4 regions of the Klebsiella sp. genome follow, and region 2 is predicted to be linked to each of the others. Evidence: predicted binding sites of a transcription regulator. Region 2 holds the regulator's gene; each other region holds the start of a gene.

Region 1 (3,116 bases), on a different contig from region 2:
AAAGGTCAGCACCGCGCCGTTGTCGTCTTCTTTATGTGCTTTCAGCGTCCACGGCAGATTACGGGCGAAGCCGTGTGATGGCAGACCCTGCTGAGCCGCAGGACCAAACCATGGCCAGCAAATCGGCACGCCGCCGCGCAGGGCAACGCCTTTTTTGAACGGTGTGTTACCGCTGAGCCACAGAACTTCCTCTTCACCTGCGGGTTTCCAGGAGAGCAGGTGAGCGCCCTGAAAAGCAACAGAAGCTTTAACCTGTGGATGGTCAACAACGATTAACTCCAGGTCATCAAGCTGGCGGCGGGAGAGGACAGGGGTAAGTTGTTCGATAACCGGGAGAGCAAAAATTTTATTAATCATTACGCAATCCTTTAATGCTCAGATAAAAAAAAGAGCGACCGAAGTCGCTCTTACAGATTACTTTTTCATCTCAACTTATTTGGAGATGTGAGCAATCAGGTCCAGAACTTTGTTGGAGTAACCCGTTTCGTTGTCGTACCAGGAAACCAGTTTCACAAAGTTGTCGTTCAGAGCGATACCTGCTTTAGCATCGAATACTGAAGTGCAAACTTCGCCGTTGAAATCGGTAGATACAACGTCGTCTTCGGTGTAGCCCAGAACGCCTTTCATTGCGCCTTCGGAAGCAGCTTTGATTGCTTTCTTAATTTCTTCGTAAGAAGCAGCTTTTTCCAGACGAACGGTCAGGTCAACAACAGATACGTTAGGAGTCGGAACGCGGAACGCCATACCGGTCAGTTTGCCATTCAGTTCTGGCAGTACTTTACCTACAGCTTTAGCAGCACCGGTAGAGGACGGGATGATGTTTTGAGCTGCGCCACGACCGCCACGCCAGTCTTTGTGAGACGGGCCATCAACGGTTTTCTGAGTTGCGGTGGTCGCGTGAACGGTAGTCATCAGACCTTCGATGATACCGAAGTTGTCGTTGATAACTTTAGCCAGCGGAGCCAGGCAGTTGGTGGTGCAGGATGCGTTAGAAACGATGTCCTGGCCTTCGTATTTGTCAAAGTTAGCGCCTTTAACAAACATCGGAGTGTTGTCTTTGGACGGGCCAGTCAGAACGACTTTTTTCGCGCCAGCAGTGATGTGTTTACGAGCAGTCTCGTCAGTCAGGAACAGACCAGTTGCTTCAGCAACTACGTCAACGCCTGCTTCGTTCCACTTCAGGTTAGCCGGATCACGCTCAGCGGTAACACGGATTTTTTTACCGTTAACGATCAGATGACCGTCTTTCACTTCAACGGTACCGTTGAAACGGCCGTGAGTGGAGTCATACTTCAGCATGTATGCCATGTAGTCAGCGTCTAACAGGTCGTTGATTGCAACGATCTCGATGTCAGAACGTTCCTGAGCAGCACGGAAAACAATGCGACCGATACGGCCAAAACCGTTGATACCTACTTTGATAGTCATATATTCCACCAGCTATTTGTTAGTGAATAAAAGGTTGCCTGTAAAATTACAAAAACCTTACGCAGCGTCAAGCGGAATCGTGTCAATCATTGCGACAAATCAATCCTCAGCATACCTTTGCGCGATTGATTTACCCCACTTTCCCTTTGAGCCCAATTCCATATGGGGGCTGCGCCCGGAATTTTAAAGGGCATTAAAGATAAAAATGTGATCTTAATCACAATTGCGTAGCTGCCTCTTGGCATCGCCTAAGTTTAGAACAAAAGTTCACGCTTCATTGTTAATATTTTGTTAGAATTGACGCGAAAAGTTGTCCTTTACACAGCGAGAAGCAAGCCAATGTCGAATAAACCCTCCTCGGACGAGCTCAAAAAAGATTTGAGCGAGATGCAGTTTTACGTGACGCAGAATCACGGTACTGAACCGCCGTTCACCGGGCGGCTACTCCACAACAAACGCGATGGCGTCTATCACTGCCTGGTGTGCGATGCAGCGCTGTTTAACTCGCAAACCAAGTATGATTCGGGCTGTGGTTGGCCGAGTTTTTATGAGCCAGTCAGCGAGGAAGCGATCCGTTATCTAACGGACTACTCCCACGGTATGCAGCGCACTGAAATTCGCTGCGGAAAATGCGATGCTCATCTTGGACATGTGTTCCCGGACGGTCCGCAACCCACCGGCGAGCGTTTTTGTGTTAATTCGGCGTCTTTAAGCTTCACCAATGATGAAAATGGTGAGCAAATTAAAGGTTGAAAAACCGATTCAGCAAATTATTCCAAAGCGGGGCTGGCGGAAGATGGAAATTGAACAAATTATCGATAGCATGACGCCGGAAGTTTATCAGCGTCTGGCGACGGCGGTGGAGCTGGGGAAATGGCCGGATGGCGTAGCATTGACTGCGGAACAGAAAGAGAACAGCCTGCAGCTAGTTATGCTCTGGCAGGCCCGACACAACGTTGAGGCGCAGCATATGACCATCGACACCAATGGACAGATGGTGATGAAGAGCAAACAGCAGCTGAAAGTTGACTTCGGCATCACGCCGCAACCTATTGCGACGTTTAAATCCTGATAGCTCTGGCCCGGCTGTTGAACGCCGGGCGCTGAAGCGTAATGAGCGCCTGGTGTTACTTCTTATTCATCATTGCTTTCAGATCGGCAAATGGGTTGTATTTTGCTTCGCCGATGTCTTTCTGAGCATCTTCGCCCGCCACCACCGTGGAGCCATACTGATCGGCTTCAGTGTATTTGGAATGTTCATGGTCGTGGCAATACAGGCACAGCATCTCCCAGTTGCTACCATCTTCCGGGTTATTGGAGTGATCGTGGTCGATATGATGCACCGTCAACTCACGCAGGTTTGAATAGACAAACTCGCGGGAGCAGCGTCCGCAGACCCAGGGGAAGATTTTCAGCGCCTTTTCGCGATAACCAACTTCAAGACGGGCGTAGTTTTTGGGGATAAAAGCCATAAGACCCCATGCCTCCTGTAGAAAATAAAAAACTGCGCCAATGTCTGGCGCAGCGGATGGTGCTAATCATAACCTATTGTGCCTGGCATGGCACAGAGTCGATCAGTGCTTGATCCCTAACGTCTCTGCCAGCTGTTTCGCTAACTGGTTTTGATCGTCCGCGCCGTACTCCCAGAACATCGCGCCTCCCAGGCCCTTGCTCTTGATGTACTCCGC
Region 2 (3,116 bases):
GACCTGCTGGTCGGGGTTGTGCCGATCGTTAACCTGGAGTGGATCCAGAAGCTTATCCGCGATACCAGCGAACGCGGCCACTCTCGTGAAGCGGTGATGGATTCCGTCGTTCGCTCGATGGAAGATTACATCAACTTCATCACCCCGCAGTTTTCACGCACTCACCTCAACTTCCAGCGCGTACCTACGGTGGATACGTCCAATCCATTTGCAGCCAAAGCAATCCCATCGCTGGATGAAAGCTTTGTCGTTATCCATTTTCGCAACTTACAGAATATCGATTTCCCCTGGCTACTGGCGATGCTTCAGGGCTCGTTTATCTCGCATATGAACACGCTAGTGGTACCGGGAGGGAAAATGGGGCTGGCCATGGAGCTTATCATGGCACCATTGGTCGAGCGGCTAATGGAAGGCAGGAAAATCAACTAACAAAAAACCCCGGTAGCGCAGCGCATGCCGGGGCGACGAGTTCGCGCAGTTCGGCTTATCCCTCGATCACTTCATAAGAGTGAGTTATGTTTACTGCTTTCTCCAGCATCAGCGCCACCGAGCAATATTTTTCCGCCGATAGGTCAACTGCGCGAGAAACGGCAGCATCTTTCAGCTCCTTACCAGTCACGATAAAATGCAGATTAATATGGGTAAACAGACGCGGTGCTTCCTCGCGACGCTCAGAAGTCAGCTTAACTTCGCAGTTAGTGACGTTATGGCGCCCCTTCTGCAGGATAGAAACCACGTCAATTGCACTGCATCCGCCCGCCGCCATCAGTACCATTTCCATCGGGCTTGGCGCTTTATCCCCGGAATTACCGTCCATCAGAATCTGGTGACCAGAAGCCGACTCACCAATGAAGGTTAACCCTTCAACCCATTTCACTCGCGCTTGCATAAATTTAACTCCAGGGCTGTAATTTTCCTGACAGATTACGCGCACATAACAATTCTCGCAACGGAAGGCGACCTAGGTCATGCTGAAGCGAGACACCAGGAGACACGCGGCGAAAGCTATGCTAAAACAATCGGGATGCTACAGTAATACATTGATGTACTGCATGTATGCAGAGGAGTTCACATTACAGGCTGCAGAAAATTTTCAGCCAGATTCCCAGGTATAGGGATTTAATACGATTGCATGCCCGGATGCCGTGTAGTGTCGGCGCCCGGAGATAGCTTATAACAGAGGATAACCGCGCATGGTGCTTGGCAAACCGCAAACAGACCCTACCCTTGAATGGTTCTTGTCTCATTGCCACATTCATAAGTACCCCTCAAAAAGCACGCTGATCCACCAGGGTGAGAAAGCAGAAACGTTGTACTACATCGTTAAAGGCTCCGTGGCTGTACTCATCAAGGATGAAGAAGGTAAAGAGATGATCCTCTCTTACCTCAACCAGGGCGATTTCATCGGTGAATTAGGCCTGTTTGAAGAAGGTCAGGAACGTAGTGCATGGGTACGTGCGAAAACCGCATGTGAAGTGGCCGAAATCTCCTACAAAAAATTCCGTCAGCTAATCCAGGTTAACCCGGACATCCTGATGCGTCTCTCTTCGCAAATGGCACGTCGCCTGCAGGTTACGTCAGAGAAAGTCGGTAACCTCGCCTTCCTTGACGTTACCGGCCGTATCGCTCAGACGCTGCTGAACCTGGCAAAACAGCCTGATGCGATGACCCACCCGGACGGCATGCAAATTAAAATTACCCGTCAGGAAATCGGTCAGATCGTTGGATGCTCCCGCGAAACCGTTGGCCGTATCCTGAAAATGCTGGAAGATCAAAACCTGATCTCCGCGCACGGCAAAACTATCGTCGTCTACGGTACCCGTTAAGTCGGCAAAACGGCGTATTGCATGGCAATACGCCGTTTTTGTTTCCCCCTCATGTGGCGCAGGCTGATTTACCACCCGGAAGTCAACTACGCACTGCGGCAAACGCTGGTGTTGTGTCTGCCGGTCGCAGTTGGACTTATTCTCGGACATTTACAGCAGGGCTTACTTTTTTCCCTGGTACCAGCCTGTTGCAACATTGCCGGTCTGGACACACCACATAAGCGCTTCTTTAAACGCCTGATTATTGGCGGCTGCCTGTTTGCTGGCTGTAGCCTGATTGTCCAGCTCCTGCTGCAACGCGAGATCCCTCTACCGCTTATTCTCACTGGCCTGGCGCTCATCCTCGGCGTTACTGCCGAAATCAGTTCACTGCACGCAAGACTCCTCCCCGCCTCGCTTATCGCAGCGATTTTTACACTAAGTCTCGCGGGCAACATGCCAATCTGGGAACCACTGCTAATCTACGCGCTCGGCACATTATGGTATGGCGTCTTTAACTGGTTCTGGTTTTGGCTATGGCGCGAACAACCGCTGCGCGAGTCGCTGAGCCTGCTCTACCGCGAACTGGCTAACTATTGCGAGGCCAAATACAGCCTGCTGACCCAGCATACGGACCCGGCCACCTCGCTGCCGCCGCTACTTAACCGCCAGCAGAAAGTGGTTGATCTGATTACCCAGTGTTACCAGCAGATGCATATGCTGGCGGCCAATCAACGCAACGACCACAAACGTCTGTTGCGCGCTTTTCAGGTGGGGTTGGATTTACAGGAGCATATCTCCGTTAGCCTGCATCAGCCGGAAGAAGTGCAGAAACTGGTGGAACGCAGTCACGCAGAAGCAGTGATTCGCTGGAATGCGCAAACCGTTGCCGCCCGCCTGCGTGAGTTGGCGGACGATCTTCTCTACCATCGTTACCCACAGCGCTTTCAGATGGATAAACAGATCGGCGCGCTGGAAAAAATTGCCTGGCAACATCCGGATAACCCGGTCGGCCAGTTCTGCGCCTGGCACTTCAGCCGTATAGCCCGGGTTCTGCGTACCCAGCGTCCTCTGTACACGCGTAACTTGATGGCGGATAAAACCCGACGTTTACCCCTGCTGCCAGCGCTGAGAAGCTACCTGTCGTTTAAATCTCCGGCGTTACGCAACGCCGCGCGCATCAGCGTAATGCTGAGCGCCGCCAGCCTGATGGGCAGCGCATTGCATCTGCCGAAACCCTACTGGATCCTGATGACGGTGCTTTTCGTGACGCAAAACGGCTACGGCGCGACGCGAGTGCGCATTGTTCAC
Region 3 (3,116 bases), on a different contig from region 2:
ACTAGATGAACACTTTGCTAACCGTAAATAAAATAAAAACGGGATAACTCAATAAAGGGTTATCCCGAAAGTAAAGCAGGTGTTCAATGGCAATAATCATTACCGGAGGGTAATTAACGGCCTTACAGTTGGAGATGAAACGGTTTACATCTTATTACCACCAGGCTTCTACCTGTACGCCAAAGTTCCACGTATTATTGGCAGTCTGATCTTCGAATGGTTTGCCATTTTCAGAATCATTCAAATATGAAGCGAAGATACGCAGTTCCGGGCGTGACATAAAGTCAGGGCCATCGGCCAGGCCCAGCGCAATAGTGTATTTTTCACCGGCCTGTTTGTATTCGGTGTTGTTCTTGTAGCTGTCTTTTTGATAGAAACCGCCCACCTCACCAATCAGGCGCACGTACTCGGTAAACTGATATTGCCCGCGAGCGACCAGCGACAGCATACGCGTTTTATCCGTGTACTCGGTTATGTTGTCTGCAGAGCCCCATGTCAGGACATGGTTAATGGAGAACTTGTCGGTAATCGGGATTAAACCGGTGTTGATAACGCGGTAGCCGGTAGCGTCGTTGACGTAGTTCCACATGTCGTACCAACCGCCGCCCTGGGAGACCATATTCTGCGCCAGCCCTTTGTTGGCGTATTGCAGCACCATTTTGTTGTAACCACCCAGCATATCCTGGCTAATCTCACCGGTTAGCATGACGCCATTTTCAGCATCATACAGCCCGCCGTAAGTGTCCTGCTTTTTGGTGGTATTCGGCATCGCGTAGTCGATACCAAATTCAGTCCACGATCCGGACCATGGCTTCCAGCCTGCGTAGCGCAGATCGAGGTAGTTAATATTGACGTTGCTATCACCATCGACGCGGTAATCGACGTCGTTAGCATCGCCGCGGATCCAGGCAAATGAGACGGCGCCCGGGCCGAGCGTATAGTTTTCGATTCCCGCACCGGATCCGGAAATGTTCCAGTATTTGGTATCGATGATGTGCAGATCGTGGCGTTGATAGTAGCGTTTACCGCCCCAAATCACCGCGTTTGGATCGCCGGGGACCAGGCCTTTGATCTGCAGGTTTAGCTGGCGCAGGCCGAATTGCGCATCGTCATCCAGTGTGGTTTCGTTATCATTGGAGCCGTCAGAAACCATACTGACCATGCTATCAAGATAGAAGCTAACATCATTCTTTTTGTAGACCTCTGAACCTAACTCCAGCTCGCCGTAGGTATCGGACTCGTTACCCAGACGACCAATTTTATTCTTTTGCCATTCGGCCTGGCTACCGTCACCGGAGACCCCAACCCCGGCGCGCATATAACCATGAAAATCGATACCCGGAAGGGTGGCGGAAGCAGCAAACACGGATGGTGAAATCAGCGCAGCGGCCAACGCAACGGAGAGTGTGCGCAGCGTAGTGTTCATGTCTATCCTCTTATTTTTTTGTATTACGTTCACATAACTTGTGTCATGAAATGCCTAAACCATAATTCAGGCAATTTAATGATCTTAATAGTGTGATTAACTGCAAATAAATAAGCAGGTTTTGTTACGAGTAGTGAGTCTATTCACAATTTGTTGTATTGTGAGCGTCATACTTTTATTGGTTGTTGTTGCTCAGGGGATGCGGCAATGAGCGTTTTTTCAAATTGCCCCTGTTACAATCCAGGGATAACAACATAAGGAACCGGACCATGAAGTCTAAAAGCGCGACCTTAGAAGACGTTGCTCGCCATGCGGGCGTCTCCTATCAGACCGTGTCCAGGGTACTCAACAAGTCTGCTAATGTATCCAAAGCCACGCGCAGCAAGGTGGAGAAATCCATTGAAGAGCTACGCTATGTCCCTAACCGTCTGGCGCAACAGCTGGTAGGTAAGCAAAGCCATACCGTGGGATTGGTCACCATTTCCCTCGCATTGCACGCACCTTCCCAGGTAGCCGCAGCGGTAAAACGCTACGCGAACGTTGAGGGCTATCAGGTGCTCATCTCAATGATTGATGAGAGCGTCAACCAAAGTATTCAAGAATCTATTAACGAGCTGAAGTCTCAGCTGGTGGATAAGGTTATTATTAACGTGCCTCTGGAGACCGAACAGGCCCAGAAAATAGCCACTGACAACGATGATATTGTCTGTCTTTTTTTAGATGTCGATCCCTACAGTTCTGTGTTTAACGTTTCGTTTAACCCGGCGGATGGCACCCGAGCGAGCGTCAAATATCTCTATGAAATGGGGCATCGGGACATCGCGCTGCTGGCCGGGCCGGAAAGCTCGGTATCGGCAAAGCTACGTTTGAAAAGCTGGATGGAAACACTTGAGGGCTATGGCCTGCAACCTGTTACAGTTGTTCGTGGCAACTGGGATGCACAGAGTGGTTACGCCGGTGCGCTGCAAATGCTGCGCGAGACACCGAACTTCACCGCAGTGCTGGTGGGAAACGATCAGATGGCATTGGGTGTCCTGAGCGCTTTTCATCAGCATCAGGTGCCGATCCCGGGGGAGAAATCGGTGATTGGTTACGATGATACCTATGAAAGTTCATTCTTCTATCCGGCGCTGACGACTGTTTCGCTAGACCTCGATTTACAAGGTAAAGAGGCTGTGCGCCGCATCCTTGATAGCGGTGATAACGAAACGCTGCATACTTCCTCTATTCTCCCCGCACGACTGGTTATTCGCCATTCTACCGGGCCGAAAACGGAGCCCGGTAAAGATCTGCAGTCCATAGCCGAACAGCTGCGGGCGTTAGCGCATCAGCTGAATCCCTAATCTGCAACGGGCGGCCTGCGTCGCCCATTACCCTTTTCGTTCTCATGGTTGATCTTTGTATTAACTCGGCGTACCGTATTGTTATGTTATAACGTAATGATCGAGGTCGCTATGAAACCCAACATTCATCCGCACTATCGTACCGTGGTCTTTTACGACACCAGTGCCAACGAATTCTTTAAAGTCGGTTCAACCATCAGGACCGAGCGTGAGATTGAGCTCGAAGGTGAGACGTATCCGTACGTGACGCTTGATGTGTCATCCAAATCGCATCCGTATTACACCGGTAAACAGAAGGCTTTCAATAATGAAGGCAGCACCGCACGCTTCCGCCAGCGCTTCGGTGG
Region 4 (3,116 bases), on a different contig from region 2:
CGGGGATCAGCTGCGCCAGGACATCTTTGAACTCTTTACCGCCCTGAACCTGTTGTTCAATTTCCTGGCCTTCGATAACCCAGGTGGTCTGGGCCATTTCAGCGACGGTACGGTGTGTACGGTTGGCGCTGACGATCATGTTGTCATCAGCGGCCCAGGCGGGGAGGGCGGTTGCCAGCAGCAGTGGGTTAAGCACCCAGAGACGCGTTTTCATGCTCATTCCTTTTATGAGTTTACGATATCGTTGTTTTAGTTTTCCGGTACGGGCGCACCGGTTGTTACAAGGTGAAATAAACAGAAATGTTTAAGGCTGAAGTTTGCCCGTATTGATTATTGTTATCAATATCATTTACGTGAAATGTGCAAATAACCTATTGAAAGCATTACTTAATGTGCGGGTAATTAGGGGGGTGACCGACGGAGGAGCCATCGGTCAAAGAGAGATTTAGTGCTGAAGAACCTGCGGCCAAAGACGCATCGTGGTCTCGGCAATTTGCATGATTTTAGTGAAATCTGCACCTTCGCGGGCGCTGATTGACATGCCCTGCAATACGCAGCTTAAGAACTGCGCCAATTGGCTCACGTCGCCGTCAGACGGAAGTTCGCCGCGTATCTGCCGCTGCTGTAGAAATTGCGTCAATGCCTGTTCCTGCATGGCATGCCGCGATTTAAGTGTATTGGCGATATCGGTAGACGAGGCCGCCAGCGCTGCAGAGGCGTTGACCATAAAGCAGCCTGCGGGCGTTTCTTTGCTGGTAAAGCAGGTGGCGACAGCGGTGAAATAATCGCGCAATGCCTGATCGACGGTTTTGCCCTCATCAAACAGCAATGCTTCGTGTTTGGCGGCAAAGCGAGAGATGTAGCGATCCAGCACTGCGCGAAACAACCCCTCTTTATTCACGAATTCTGCATAGAGCGTTGGCGCTTTTGCGCCCGTCGCCTCCACCAGATCGGCGAGAGAGGTGGCTTCATAGCCGTGCTGCCAGAAGAGTGTCATGGCCTTATCCAGCGCCGCGTCCCTGTCGAACACTTTAGGTCGGCCACGGCTTTTTTTTACACAACCCTGAACGTCAGTTGTCATGGTGCCGTTGTACCTGTGTTGGTTTGTTGAAAGGCCATTATAAAAATAAACGTCATAGGCTGCCAGTGATGTCGCTCTAAAAATAAATAATTCATATATGTATGAATTTTAAGTTTTTTATAAATAGTTAAACGGTCGTTATAAAAATGGTTTGACGTGTGATGTGGATCACATTATTATTTACCTATCGATCGTTAAGTTAATTCGTTCGACCCTACAAAAACATTCATCTGCATAGGTATAATAATCATGAAAAACGTTAAAACATTGGCCATCGCCGCTGTTCTTAGCTCGCTCTCTTTCGCAAGCTTTGCCGCTGTTGAAGTTCAGTCAACCCCGGCAGGCCAGCATAAAATTGGCACCGTTTCCGCTTCCGCCGGGACCAACCTGGGTTCTCTGGAAGATCAGCTGGCGCAAAAGGCTGAAGAAATGGGCGCAAGCTCTTATCGTATTACTTCGGTAACCGGTCCTAACACCCTTCACGGGACTGCGGTTATCTACAAATAATTTTTTGTACCCTGTCATGCCACTGACAAAACGCGGACCTGACCCCTTCAGCAGCCCGCGTTAGCAAGAAATATGTTGTACCCTGTTTGATTATTGCTACAAAAAAACCGCCAGCACGTTTGTGTCAGGCGGTTTTTTTATATCTGCTTTCAGGAGGCTATAGCGACTGCGTGCTGCCACCATGGTGACGCGTCACGTCAACCGGCATACCTGAACGCAGCGTCATTGCGCGTTCCATAACATCCTCATCGGTTAACTGGGTCTGCTTAAAGGCCTGCATGCTGTCGTTAAGCGTAATAGGCAGCGTCTGCGGATCGTCATCAATGTGTTTGGACAGCGGCTGGTGAATTTCAACCAGACGTGTACCGTTCGGCTCGACAGAGGCTTTAATCGGCGTATTGATAATGGTGACCTTAGTGCCCGGCGTTATCTTGCTATACAACGTTTTGATATCGTCATCACGCAGGCGGATGCAGCCGGAGCTGACGCGCATACCGATGCCGAAATCAGCGTTAGTGCCGTGAAGCAGATAGACGCCGCCGTAGGCTGCCAGACGAATGGCGTGGTGGCCCATCGGGTTATCTGGCCCGGCAGGCATGACGGCGGGCAGGTCAATGCCCATTGCTTTATAGCGGGCGCGAATATTGGCCGTAGGCGTCCAGGTCGGGTTTGCACGCTTGTCGGAAACGGTAGTGACCATCGTTGGCGTAATGGTATCGCCGCCCAACTGACCAATGCCGATAGGATAGACAGTGACCTCGCTTTTACCCGGCGGATAGTAGTAGAGGCGCAGCTCGGCCAGGTTAAGGACTAACCCTTCGCGCGGCGCTTCAGGTAACAGGGTTTGTAGCGGAATCGTCAGCACGCTGCCCGCTCGCGGAACGTAAGGATCAACGCCAGGGTTCGCCTGTAGCAGTGCCAGAAAACCGACATTGTACTTTTTGGCAATGGCTTCCAGGGAACCGCCGTTATTTTCGACGACGTGAAACTGATTTTGCCCAACCAGCCGGCTGCCCGGAGGCGGCAGCGGCCAGGTATTTGCGCGGGCGGGTAGCGCCAGCGCGGCGGCGATGACAATCATCCCCAACCAAATTGAAATACGCGAAAAGCTTTTCATCACGCTAATTCCATATAATGTAAGTGGTTATTTTTATACGTAAAGTCTTGCGCATTATGGCGTAGCGAGTGTTGGGAAGTGCAGAGGAATTGCAAAATGTTTGTAAATTTTGCAGAGCATGTTGGAGGGGCGGGACACGGCGTCCTGGCCGTATCCCGTATCCCGCTAAGCGGTGGCGTTTTCTTCCAGTTGACGCATAAACTGACGCACCCAGTCCATCCGCGTTTTACGCTCGGCAAGGTCCTGCATAAACTTCAGACGCGTCGGGCCATCAAGTCGATAGTGCTGAGGCTGTTTCTGCAATAAGCCAATTAGCCACATGGGGTTAACGTGATTCTTCTCGTTAAACTCAACGGTACCGCCTTTTTCGTTGCTCTCCAGTTTGCGGATCCCTAGCTTCTGCGCCTGCTG

The links. The regulator CRP, encoded in region 2, controls carbon source genes, mostly activating them, when cyclic AMP is high. The targets are predictions, from matches to a motif close to ATGTGANNNNNNTCACAT.
Region 1: msrB (peptide-methionine (R)-S-oxide reductase MsrB) is a predicted target of CRP. The motif match lies at 1,634-1,651, and genes of this name have one in related genera.
Region 3: QVF11_RS02600 (maltoporin) is a predicted target of CRP. The motif match lies at 1,517-1,534, and genes of this name have one in related genera.
Region 4: bhsA (multiple stress resistance protein BhsA) is a predicted target of CRP. The motif match lies at 1,238-1,255, and genes of this name have one in related genera.

The regions. Positions count from the first base shown of each region.
Region 1 covers NZ_JAPUEW010000056.1:11,317-14,432, reverse strand. The annotation lists gene QVF11_RS17255 (D-hexose-6-phosphate mutarotase) at 1-357, opposite strand, end outside; gene gapA (glyceraldehyde-3-phosphate dehydrogenase) at 433-1,428, opposite strand; gene msrB (peptide-methionine (R)-S-oxide reductase MsrB) at 1,768-2,181, shown strand; gene QVF11_RS17240 (YeaC family protein) at 2,225-2,500, shown strand; gene yajD (HNH nuclease YajD) at 2,556-2,900, opposite strand; gene chiD (chitinase ChiD) at 3,003-3,116, opposite strand, start outside.
Region 2 covers NZ_JAPUEW010000079.1:18,268-21,383, forward strand. The annotation lists gene QVF11_RS23380 (phosphoribulokinase) at 1-429, shown strand, start outside; gene QVF11_RS23385 (OsmC family protein) at 485-889, opposite strand; gene crp (cAMP-activated global transcriptional regulator CRP) at 1,194-1,826, shown strand; gene QVF11_RS23395 (YccS/YhfK family putative transporter) at 1,878-3,116, shown strand, end outside.
Region 3 covers NZ_JAPUEW010000008.1:120,582-123,697, forward strand. The annotation lists gene QVF11_RS02595 (glucose PTS transporter subunit EIIB) at 1-31, shown strand, start outside; gene QVF11_RS02600 (maltoporin) at 155-1,426, opposite strand; gene QVF11_RS02605 (LacI family DNA-binding transcriptional regulator) at 1,696-2,769, shown strand; gene QVF11_RS02610 (type B 50S ribosomal protein L31) at 2,881-3,116, shown strand, end outside.
Region 4 covers NZ_JAPUEW010000094.1:69,306-72,421, forward strand. The annotation lists gene QVF11_RS26160 (TonB-dependent siderophore receptor) at 1-214, opposite strand, end outside; gene QVF11_RS26165 (TetR/AcrR family transcriptional regulator) at 446-1,081, opposite strand; gene QVF11_RS26170 (hypothetical protein) at 1,078-1,206, opposite strand; gene bhsA (multiple stress resistance protein BhsA) at 1,331-1,588, shown strand; gene ldtC (L,D-transpeptidase LdtC) at 1,746-2,705, opposite strand; gene mfd (transcription-repair coupling factor) at 2,871-3,116, opposite strand, start outside.